4 regions of the Streptomyces sp. NPDC048211 genome follow, and region 1 is predicted to be linked to each of the others. Evidence: riboswitches for the same ligand, from Rfam matches in the RefSeq annotation. Region 1 holds a riboswitch; each other region holds the start of a gene.

Region 1 (2,175 bases):
CGCTCGGGGTCGCCGGAGGCCTCCTCGTCCACACCGCGCTCGCCGTCGCCGGCCTGGCGGCCGTACTGGTGGCGGTGCCCGTGCTGTTCCGGACGATCCAGCTTCTGGGCGGCGCTTACGTGCTCTACCTGGGCATCAGCGCCCTCCACGCGGCCCGCCGCCGCTCCGGGCCGGGCCCGGAGAACGGGCAGGGTGAGGAGGGCGAGCAGGGCGGCGCGAGGGCCGCGAAAGGAACCGGGCGCGCACTGCGCCAGGGCTTCCTCACCAACGCGCTGAACCCCAAGGCGCCCGTGCTCTTCCTCAGCCTGCTGCCGCAGTTCGTGCCGGCCGGGGCGGCGCCCCTGCCCAGAACGCTGCTGCTGGCCGCGATCGTCGTGGTGCTGGCGCTGATCTGGTTCCCGGCCGTGGCGCTCCTGGTGGACCGCCTGGGCCGGTGGCTGCGCCGGCCGCGTACCGCCCGGGCGATCGAGGGCGGCAGCGGCGCGGCACTCACCGCACTGGGGCTGGTCCTGGTGACCGGTCCGCTGCTGCACTGACGCGGGAGCGGGAGCCGGGGAGGGGCTTCAGCGGACCCGGCCGTAGTAGACGCTCTTCGTCCAGATCTTCTCCAGGCGGACCACGGCCCCGGTCTTGGGGGAGTGCCAGATCCTGCCGCTGCCCGCGTAGATGCCGACGTGGTAGATGCTGCGGCCGGAATGGAAGAAGACCAGATCGCCGCGCTGCCGTTGGGACGACGAGATGTGGCGGGTCTTGTTGTACTGCTGCTGGGCCGTGCGCGGGAGCTTCTTGCCCGCCTTCTTGAACGAGTAGAGCGTCAGCCCGGAACAGTCGAAGCGGCTGGGCCCGGTGGCGCCCCACCGGTAGGGCGCCCCCTTCTTCGACGCGGCGATGTTGAGGGCCTTCGTCGAGTGTGTCGCGGCCTGGGCGTCGGTCACGGCGCCGGGGACGAACAGCGTGCCGCCGACGGCGGCGAGAGTCATGACCGAGGCCGTCGTGGCCCGGGCAAGCAGAGACGGGACATGAACCTGCGCAGTCATGCGCAACCCTTCGTCAGCCGCCTGTGAAGGATGACCTGTCGGGTTCGGGCTGGCGAAGTTGCCCGGCCGCGGATGCGGCTTCACCCCGAGGGTCGACCGAAAGCCCGGTCGGCCCGTTGTGCTCGGGTCCTCCACTCCTGCCGATCCACTCCTGTCGACCAGGCATCCGGGCGGCGGCAGGACTCGGCGTCCGCCCGGACCGCCCCGCCGCGGTGGCGGGGGCTTGTCGTCCCAGGGATCTTGACTCACCGAGTGCCGGATTTCCGAGGTGAAACGGCGATATGTGAGGCTCATCACGACTGACCCGTTCGGGTGGGCAGATGGCCTCAAGGGAAACGTCCGGCGCTCGCCTCCCGGTGCCGTACCAGCGGCGGAACGGGAGATTTCACCCAGCGTCCACCTCGAAAGCGCAAATCGAGTTGTCCCTCGTGCGAAGTAACGCCTACGCCGAACGAGCGAGAAAATTCGGCCGACGCGTCGGGCGTGTCGGGTCGGGGTGCTGATCAACTCGGTGGGGCGGGCGGGATGGTGACCCGCCCCGCCCGACGTTCGCCGTCCAGCACGCGCAGTGCCCGGGTCAACGTGACTGCGTGGATCCGCGATTCGCCCCGCTCGTGCATCAACGTGACCGCTTCCCGCAGAGCGACCGCGTACGAGGCCAGCGCCTGCGCGGCCCGCAGCGCGTCGTAGGTGTCGCCGCCGTGGGCCGGGTTGATCCGGCCCACCTGGTCGAGGACTTGCAGGTAGCGGTCGATGAACTCGCCCTCCGCACGGGTCAGGGCGGGCAGCGGGACGAACTCCGGTGGCTGCATCGGGGATTCACCGCGCCGACTGCGGAGGCAGCGAGCGGTTCTGGATGATGTGGTCGACCAGCCCGTAGTCCCTGGCTCCCTCGGCGTCCAGGATGAGGTCGCGTTCGGTGTCGGCGGTGATCTGCGCGGCGGAGCGGCCGGTGTGACGGGCCAGCATGCCGGTCAGGGTCTCGCGCATGCGAGCCACTTCCCGCGCCTCGATCTCCAGGTCGGACGGCTGACCCTGTACCGGCTCGGCGAGTTCGGGCTGCTGTACCACCACGCGGGCGCCCGGCAGCGCGTGCCGCCGGCCCGGGGCGCCCGCTGCCAGCAGTACGGCCGCACCG
Region 2 (2,175 bases), on a different contig from region 1:
CCTCACGCACGTTCGCCCCCGGCTTCGGCGCGTGGATCATCATGCCGTCGCCCTTGTAGATGCCGACGTGGCTGATGTCGTCGTAGAAGAAGACCAGGTCACCCGGTTGCAGATCCGCCGTGGCGATCCTGGTGCCGACGTTCACCTGGTCCCACGTGGTCCGCGGAATGTCGACGCCCGCCGCCTTCCAGGCCGCCTGGGTGAGTCCCGAGCAGTCGTACGAGGCCGGGCCGGTCGCCCCCCAGACGTACGGCTTGCCGAGCTGCGCCCTGGCGAACGCCATGACCTTCTCGGCCTTCGTCGAGGCGTCCGCGTCCGAGCCCGAACCGGTGCCCGTCCCGCTCCCCGTCCCGCTCCCCGTGTCCGCACCGCTTCCGGTGCCGGCCTCCTTGGCGGCCTCCTCGGCCTTGCGGTCGGCCTCGGCCTTCGCGGCTGCCTGCTTCTTCGCCAGTGCCTCGGCCTTGCGCTTGGCCTCGGCCTCCTTCTTGCGCTCCAGCTCCGCCAGACGCGCCTTCTCCTCGGCGGTCAGCTTCGACAGCAGGCTGCGGGCCTCGGACAGCTTCGTCTGGACGTTCTGCTTGCTGGTGCGCAGCGTCGCCTGCGACTCGGTGAGCGTCTCCAGGCCCGCCACGGCCTCGGCCCGCTGCTTGGACGCCTTCGCCTGCTGCGTACGGAAGTCCGACACCGCCTGCGTCTGGCGCGCGGTCATCCGGTCCATGAGGTGGGACTGGTCGAAGAACGACTGCGGGTCGTCGGCCAGGAAGAAGGTGGCCGTCGGGGCGAGGGCGCCGCTGCGGTACTGGTCGGCGGCGTAGACGCCCAGTGTCCTGCGGGCCTCGTTCAGCTTCTCGGTGCGCCGGGCGACGTCGTCCAGCAGCGTGTCCACCTTGGTGCGCTGCTTGCCCGTCGCCTCCTTCGCCTGGTTGTACTGCTGGGTCGCGGTGCCCGCCTGCCGGTAGAGGTCGTCGACCTTCTTCTGTACGTCCTCGATGCTGGGCTTGGGAGCCGGGGCGGCGAGTGCGCTCTGCGTGGACAGCAGGGTCACCGACGCGAGCGCGGCCGTCGTGATCCCGACGGCCGGGCCGGTGTTGCGCACACGGGTGCGCGGTTTGCGATGCGACGCCAAGGCCGGCATCTCCTTCCGTGGACCGCCTACCGGGTTAGCTGTCGGGTTCGGGCGGAACGGAAGGCTGCCCTACGGTCCTGGTGGGGGTTGCGGACCGATTCACCCCGGTGCTGCGTGTGGGTCCCCGGTTCCGGACTCCTTGTACGGCAGCCCGGATTCGGCGTGGAAGCCCGCTCGGCGTGGATCGCCTCTGGGGGTACGGGCCGCCCGAACGAGCACGCTAGCCAACTCATGGTGTCGCTGTGAAGGTTGATGTTCGATATGCCCGATACATTTTCGTGACCTCGACGCGGGGGAGTGCTGCGGGGCAGGTGGGGCCCGTGATCGCCCCACGCAGTGCGGTCCCCCGCTCGCTCTGCGTGGCCGCTCCCGATGCGTGGTTCGTCACTCGGCCGCGGAGTGTCAGTGCGCACGCCTAGACTCGGGAGGCGATGAGCAGCCTCTTTGACGACAGTTTCCTGGCCGGCCTCCAGCACACGGAGGAAGGGCCCCCGCCGCCCCCCGAGGACTCCGCACCCGAAGCGGTGCCGGAGGGCCTCTTCGCGGGCGTTTTCGACGGGCCCCCGCCGCCCCGTGACGCGTACTACCGCGACGGGGCCCACCGCCCGGTCATCGACACCGCCGCGCTGCTCGACGGGCTGAACACCGAGCAGCGCGCAGCCGTCGTGCACGCCGGCTCCCCGCTGCTCATCGTTGCCGGTGCCGGTTCGGGCAAGACCCGCGTGCTGACCCACCGCATCGCCCACCTGCTGGCCGAGCGCGGGGTCCACCCGGGCCAGATCCTGGCGATCACCTTCACCAACAAGGCCGCCGGCGAGATGAAGGAGCGCGTCGAGCAGCTCGTCGGACCGCGGGCCAACGCCATGTGGGTCATGACCTTCCACAGCGCGTGCGTACGGATCCTGCGCCGCGAGTCGAAGCGGCTCGGCTTCACCTCCTCGTTCTCGATCTACGACGCGGCCGACTCCAAGCGCCTCATGGCCCTCGTCTGCCGCGATCTCGACCTCGACCCGAAGCGCTTCCCGCCGAAGTCGTTCACGGCGAAGGTG
Region 3 (2,175 bases), on a different contig from region 1:
TCGATCGAGCCGTACGTGGCGGCGGCGTAGTTGCACGCGGCGGTGATGTTCGCGACCGGGTCCAGGATGTCCAGCGAGGTGCCGGGCACGTGGTAGGCGTCGAACGTGGGCTGGATGACCTGGAGGAGGCCCTTGGACGGGGTGCCGGCGGCGGCGTTCGAGTCCCAGTTGTTGACGATCTGCGGGTTGCCCGAGGACTCGCGGATGACGTTGCGGTAGATGCCGTCGTAGCTGCCGGGGATGCCGTTCTCGGCCATGACGGCGAGGGACTCCTTGATCCAGCCGTCGAGGTCGTCGGTGTACGTCGTCGCGGACTGCGTGGAGGTGGTCGCGGCGGTCTCCACGGCGACGGGCGCGGCCGTCCGCTGCGAGCGGTCGGCGCGGTCGGTGCTCTCGGCCCGGTCGGCCGACGGCTTCGCGGCGCTGGCGGACGAGTTCTCCGCCTTGAATTCGCTCTTGGTCGCGGCCTTGGGGGCGGCGGCCGAGGACGTGGCGCCGATGGTCAGCTTGAGGCCCGGGTGAATGAGGTCGGGGTTGCCGCCCACCACACTGCGGTTGTCCTGGTACAGCCGCTCCCAGCCGCCGCTGAGGGAATGCCCCCGGGCGATCTTGGAAAGCGAATCACCGTGCACCACGGAATAGGTGGTGGACTCGGCCTTCTGTGCGGCAATTTCCTTGCCGGACACGGAAGTCGGGGCCGCGGCCTTTTCCGCGACGACCGCCTGGGCGGGTGCGGCAGAGGCCGACCCGGCAGCGATCAGGGGGAGCGCGAGAACGACTCCGCCCGCGCTCACGGCGATGAAACCGCGGGTCAGGGAGGTGGACTTGGAACGACGGTGCTGACCCTTGAAGGGCATGGCGCTTTTCCTCTCCGCCGCCTGCGAGGTGAGCTGTCGGGTTCGGACTGGAGATGTCCGGCCGCACATGGCGACTTCACCCCTAGCCGCTCCGGATTCCCGGAACGGCGGCAAACCTGGGTCCCCCGCTCCTGCCGTACGTGAGTGGTCGGGTTACCGGACGGCGGCAGGATTCGGCGTTCCATCCGGATTGACGGTGACCGTAAGCGAGAAAGGGCAGGCGAAACAAGCCCGGAATTCTTGATCGCAATTGCAGCGCAAGATCAATCAAAGGAAATGTGGGACGCCGGTCACATACCCGCGGGTCAACTTTCTTGGCGCAACAGGGAACCGAAGCCTCCGGTTGCGCATCCGGAGCGGGAAACGTGACGCTGGCCACTGTGCCCGAAAAGGGTGATTTGCTGGATATTCAGAGGCTATGGACCATAAAAAAGGGACTCTTTTGGGCTTTATCGACAAAGTCGAGTATCCAGACAATTGGGACATCATGGTGCGGGTGTCGGCTGCGCGGCCACGCCGGCACGGCGGCGCGCCACCACCACCGGCGACTCGTCGCCCGGGGCGCGGAGGATGTCCGCTTCCAGCGCGTACAGCTCCTTCACCAGGGCTTCGTCGACCGTCTCCGGGGGAGCGCCCCGGGCGATGACGCGGCCGTCCTTCATCGCGACGAGCAGATCGGCGTAGCGGGCCGCGGCGGCGAGGTCGTGCTGGACCATGACGACGGTCCGGCCGGTGGCCGCGACCTCGCGCACGAGTTCCAGGACCTCGACGGCGTGGCCGAGGTCGAGGGCACTGGTGGGTTCGTCGAGCAGGACGACCGGGGTCTGCTGGGCGAGGACCATGGCGAGCCAGCAGCGCTGACGCTGGCCGCCGGACAGCCGGTCGATGCGCTCGCCGGCGAGCGAGGTGGTGCCGGTGGCGTCGAGTGCGTCGCGCACCGCCTGCTCGTCCTCGCGCGACCACTGCCGCAGCAGCCCCTGGTGCGGGCTGCGGCCGTAGCGCACCAGACCGGCCACGGTGACCGCTTCGGGGGCGCGCGGCGACTGCGGCAGCAGGGCGACATGGCGGGCGGCCCGGCGCCGGCCGGCCTCCCAGATGTCCGTCCCACCGATCAGGACCCTGCCGGACTCGGGCCGGTGGAGCCGGGCGACGGTCCGCAGCAGGGTCGACTTCCCGCAGCCGTTGGGACCCACGATCGCGACGACCTGTCCGGCGGGAACGGAGAGCTCGACGTTCTCCACCACGGGGCGGCCCGGGTATCCGGCGTGCAGGCCACGGACTTCGAGGCCCGCGTCGGTGCCGGTCGGATTCTCGGTCA
Region 4 (2,175 bases), on a different contig from region 1:
CATCCGACGAAGGTTCCGTCCGGGCCGGGGTCACCGACGCCCTCGGTGAAGCTGTCGCCAATCGCCGCGTACGACCCGATGGCGCCCTGTCGGTTGATGACGCCCTGCTGGATGTTGTTCGAATCGTCTGCCACAAGGGCATATCCTGCACCGCCGAATGTGACCTACGCGACCGTAATACGGGGTTGACGGGTGGTGAGATAGACCACCCGGTCAGTTTTTGGTAAAGGGGGAATAAGTGCGCTGCGCATACCGCGCACCGCACGGCAGAGGGACGGTGCGCCGCCGCGCACCGTCCCTCTATGCATTGCTCGGATCCGGTTCACCGGACCGGTGTTGCGTGGATCAGACGTTGATCCCGTGCGACGCCAGGTAGGCGATCGGGTCGATGTCCGAGCCGTACGCCGGACCCGTGCGGACCTCGAAGTGGAGGTGCGGGCCGGTGGCGTTGCCGGTGGCGCCGGAGAGGCCGACCTGCTGGCCCGCGGTCACGGTCTGACCCGCCGAGACGGAGAGCGAGGACATGTGGCCGTACTGCGAGTAGTGGCCGTCGGCGTGCTTGATGACGACCTCGTTGCCGTACGCGCCGCCCCAGCCGGCGGTGACGACGGTGCCGGAGGTGATCGCCTTCACGCTCGTGCCGGTGGAGACGGGGAAGTCGATGCCGGTGTGGCTGCCGCTGGACCAGTTGGCACCGGAGGCGCGGTACGCGGTGGTGTGGTTGCCCGGGACCGGGTGGACGTAACCGGAGTCGTTGCTCTGGGTCGCCGGGGCCGAGGTCTCCTGGGACGACGAGTCGTCGGAGGAGGAGGTGTCGGAGGCCGTGGAGGCCTTCGTCTCGGACTGGACCGGGGCCTTGGGCGCGGCCTTCGACGGAGTGGTGGAGGTGGTCGAGGCGTGGCCCCAGGCCTTGCCGCCGAGGGTCAGCTTCATGCCCGGGAAGATCAGGCTCGGGTTCTCGCCGACGACCTGACGGTTGTCCTGGTACAGCTTCTCCCAGCCGCCCTTGAGCTTGTGCTGGGCAGCGATCTTCGACAGGTAGTCGCCGGAGACCACGGTGTAGGAGGTGGTGCCGGCCTGCTTCTTCGCGACCGGGGTGGCCGGGGTGGCGTGCGTGGCGGCCGACTGCGAAGCGGCGGGAGCGGCCTGCTCCGCGGCGTTGGCACCGGTGGCGCCGAGCAGCGGAAGCGCGATGACGGCTCCGCCGGCACTCGCGACGACGACGCCGCGGGCGATGGTGCTGGACTTGGGACGGCGGTGCTTACCCGATATGGGCATGAAGGTTTTCCTCTCCGGCGCCTACGAGGTGAGCTGTCGGGTTCGGACTGGAGATGTCCGGTCGCGGCTGGCGCGACTTCACCCCGAGCCGGCCGGTTTCCCGGTCGGCGGCTTACCTGGTTCCCCCGCTCCTGCCACGCGGTGAGTGGGTGCGAATTCCGGGCGGCGGCAGGATTAGGCGGTCCGTCCGGATTGACAGCGAACGTAAGCGAGCCAGGACGGCGGAAACAAGCCACGGGTTCCGCCGTCGAATCCGCTCCGGAAAATCGGCGAAGAATTCCCGTCACACTCCGTGGATTATGGATCTTGGCTTTCCGCGCGGCGTCCGGGATACCCGCACGCCCCACCGCCACACACCGTCACGGATATGATCCCGCTCACGAGAGGGCGATCATCTCCCGCATAAGCGGGGCATGTTCGACTAAAAGCCTCAATACGGACATGTCATGCCCGCCGCCCCGCCGCGCCGGAAGGACGGCGGGGGTCGGGACCTTCACGAGAGGGCCCGCGGGCCGGCACGACGACCCGAAACCCGGACCCGAAGTGCAGGCCCAAAATGGGGCCTGCCCAAGATGATTGTCCGAGGAATCAATGTCGTATCGTCACGAGAGTGGACCCACCGGCGACACGCGCCGGTGACAGAGCCTCCAGGAGTGACCGTGACGCAGCAGCTGCCGCAGACCCCGTCGACGGAGCCCGAACTGGCGGGTGTCCGCAATTTCCGTGACGTGGGCGGCCTGCCCACCACGGACGGCCGCCGGGTGCGGTACGGACGGCTCTACCGCAGTGGTCACCTGGCACACGCCACGGCCGAGGACACCACGTTCCTCGCGGGTCTCGGGCTGCACACCGTCTTCGACTTCCGCAACGAGGCCGACCACAAGCTGGACGGGCTGG

What was found. Region 1 has a riboswitch for cyclic di-AMP ahead of ACGFZA_RS29660 (C40 family peptidase). Riboswitches for the same ligand answer to the same signal wherever they lie in the genome.
Region 2: another riboswitch for cyclic di-AMP. It lies ahead of ACGFZA_RS01750 (NlpC/P60 family protein); the one in region 1 lies ahead of ACGFZA_RS29660 (C40 family peptidase).
Region 3: another riboswitch for cyclic di-AMP. It lies ahead of ACGFZA_RS40865 (transglycosylase SLT domain-containing protein); the one in region 1 lies ahead of ACGFZA_RS29660 (C40 family peptidase).
Region 4: another riboswitch for cyclic di-AMP. It lies ahead of ACGFZA_RS12245 (peptidoglycan DD-metalloendopeptidase family protein); the one in region 1 lies ahead of ACGFZA_RS29660 (C40 family peptidase).

The regions. Positions count from the first base shown of each region.
Region 1 is NZ_JBIDAD010000009.1:213,441-215,615, reverse strand. Features, by position in the region: gene ACGFZA_RS29665 (LysE family translocator) at 1-536, shown strand, start outside; gene ACGFZA_RS29660 (C40 family peptidase) at 564-1,037, opposite strand; cyclic di-AMP (ydaO/yuaA leader) riboswitch at 1,041-1,236, opposite strand; gene ACGFZA_RS29655 (hypothetical protein) at 1,541-1,849, opposite strand; gene ACGFZA_RS29650 (ATP-dependent Clp protease proteolytic subunit) at 1,857-2,175, opposite strand, start outside.
Region 2 is NZ_JBIDAD010000001.1:367,485-369,659, forward strand. Features, by position in the region: gene ACGFZA_RS01750 (NlpC/P60 family protein) at 1-1,135, opposite strand, end outside; cyclic di-AMP (ydaO/yuaA leader) riboswitch at 1,134-1,299, opposite strand; gene pcrA (DNA helicase PcrA) at 1,558-2,175, shown strand, end outside.
Region 3 is NZ_JBIDAD010000027.1:17,586-19,760, forward strand. Features, by position in the region: gene ACGFZA_RS40865 (transglycosylase SLT domain-containing protein) at 1-857, opposite strand, end outside; cyclic di-AMP (ydaO/yuaA leader) riboswitch at 863-1,046, opposite strand; gene ACGFZA_RS40870 (ABC transporter ATP-binding protein) at 1,343-2,175, opposite strand, start outside.
Region 4 is NZ_JBIDAD010000002.1:1,233,486-1,235,660, reverse strand. Features, by position in the region: gene ACGFZA_RS12250 (SGNH/GDSL hydrolase family protein) at 1-134, opposite strand, end outside; gene ACGFZA_RS12245 (peptidoglycan DD-metalloendopeptidase family protein) at 346-1,278, opposite strand; cyclic di-AMP (ydaO/yuaA leader) riboswitch at 1,284-1,436, opposite strand; gene ACGFZA_RS12240 (tyrosine-protein phosphatase) at 1,938-2,175, shown strand, end outside.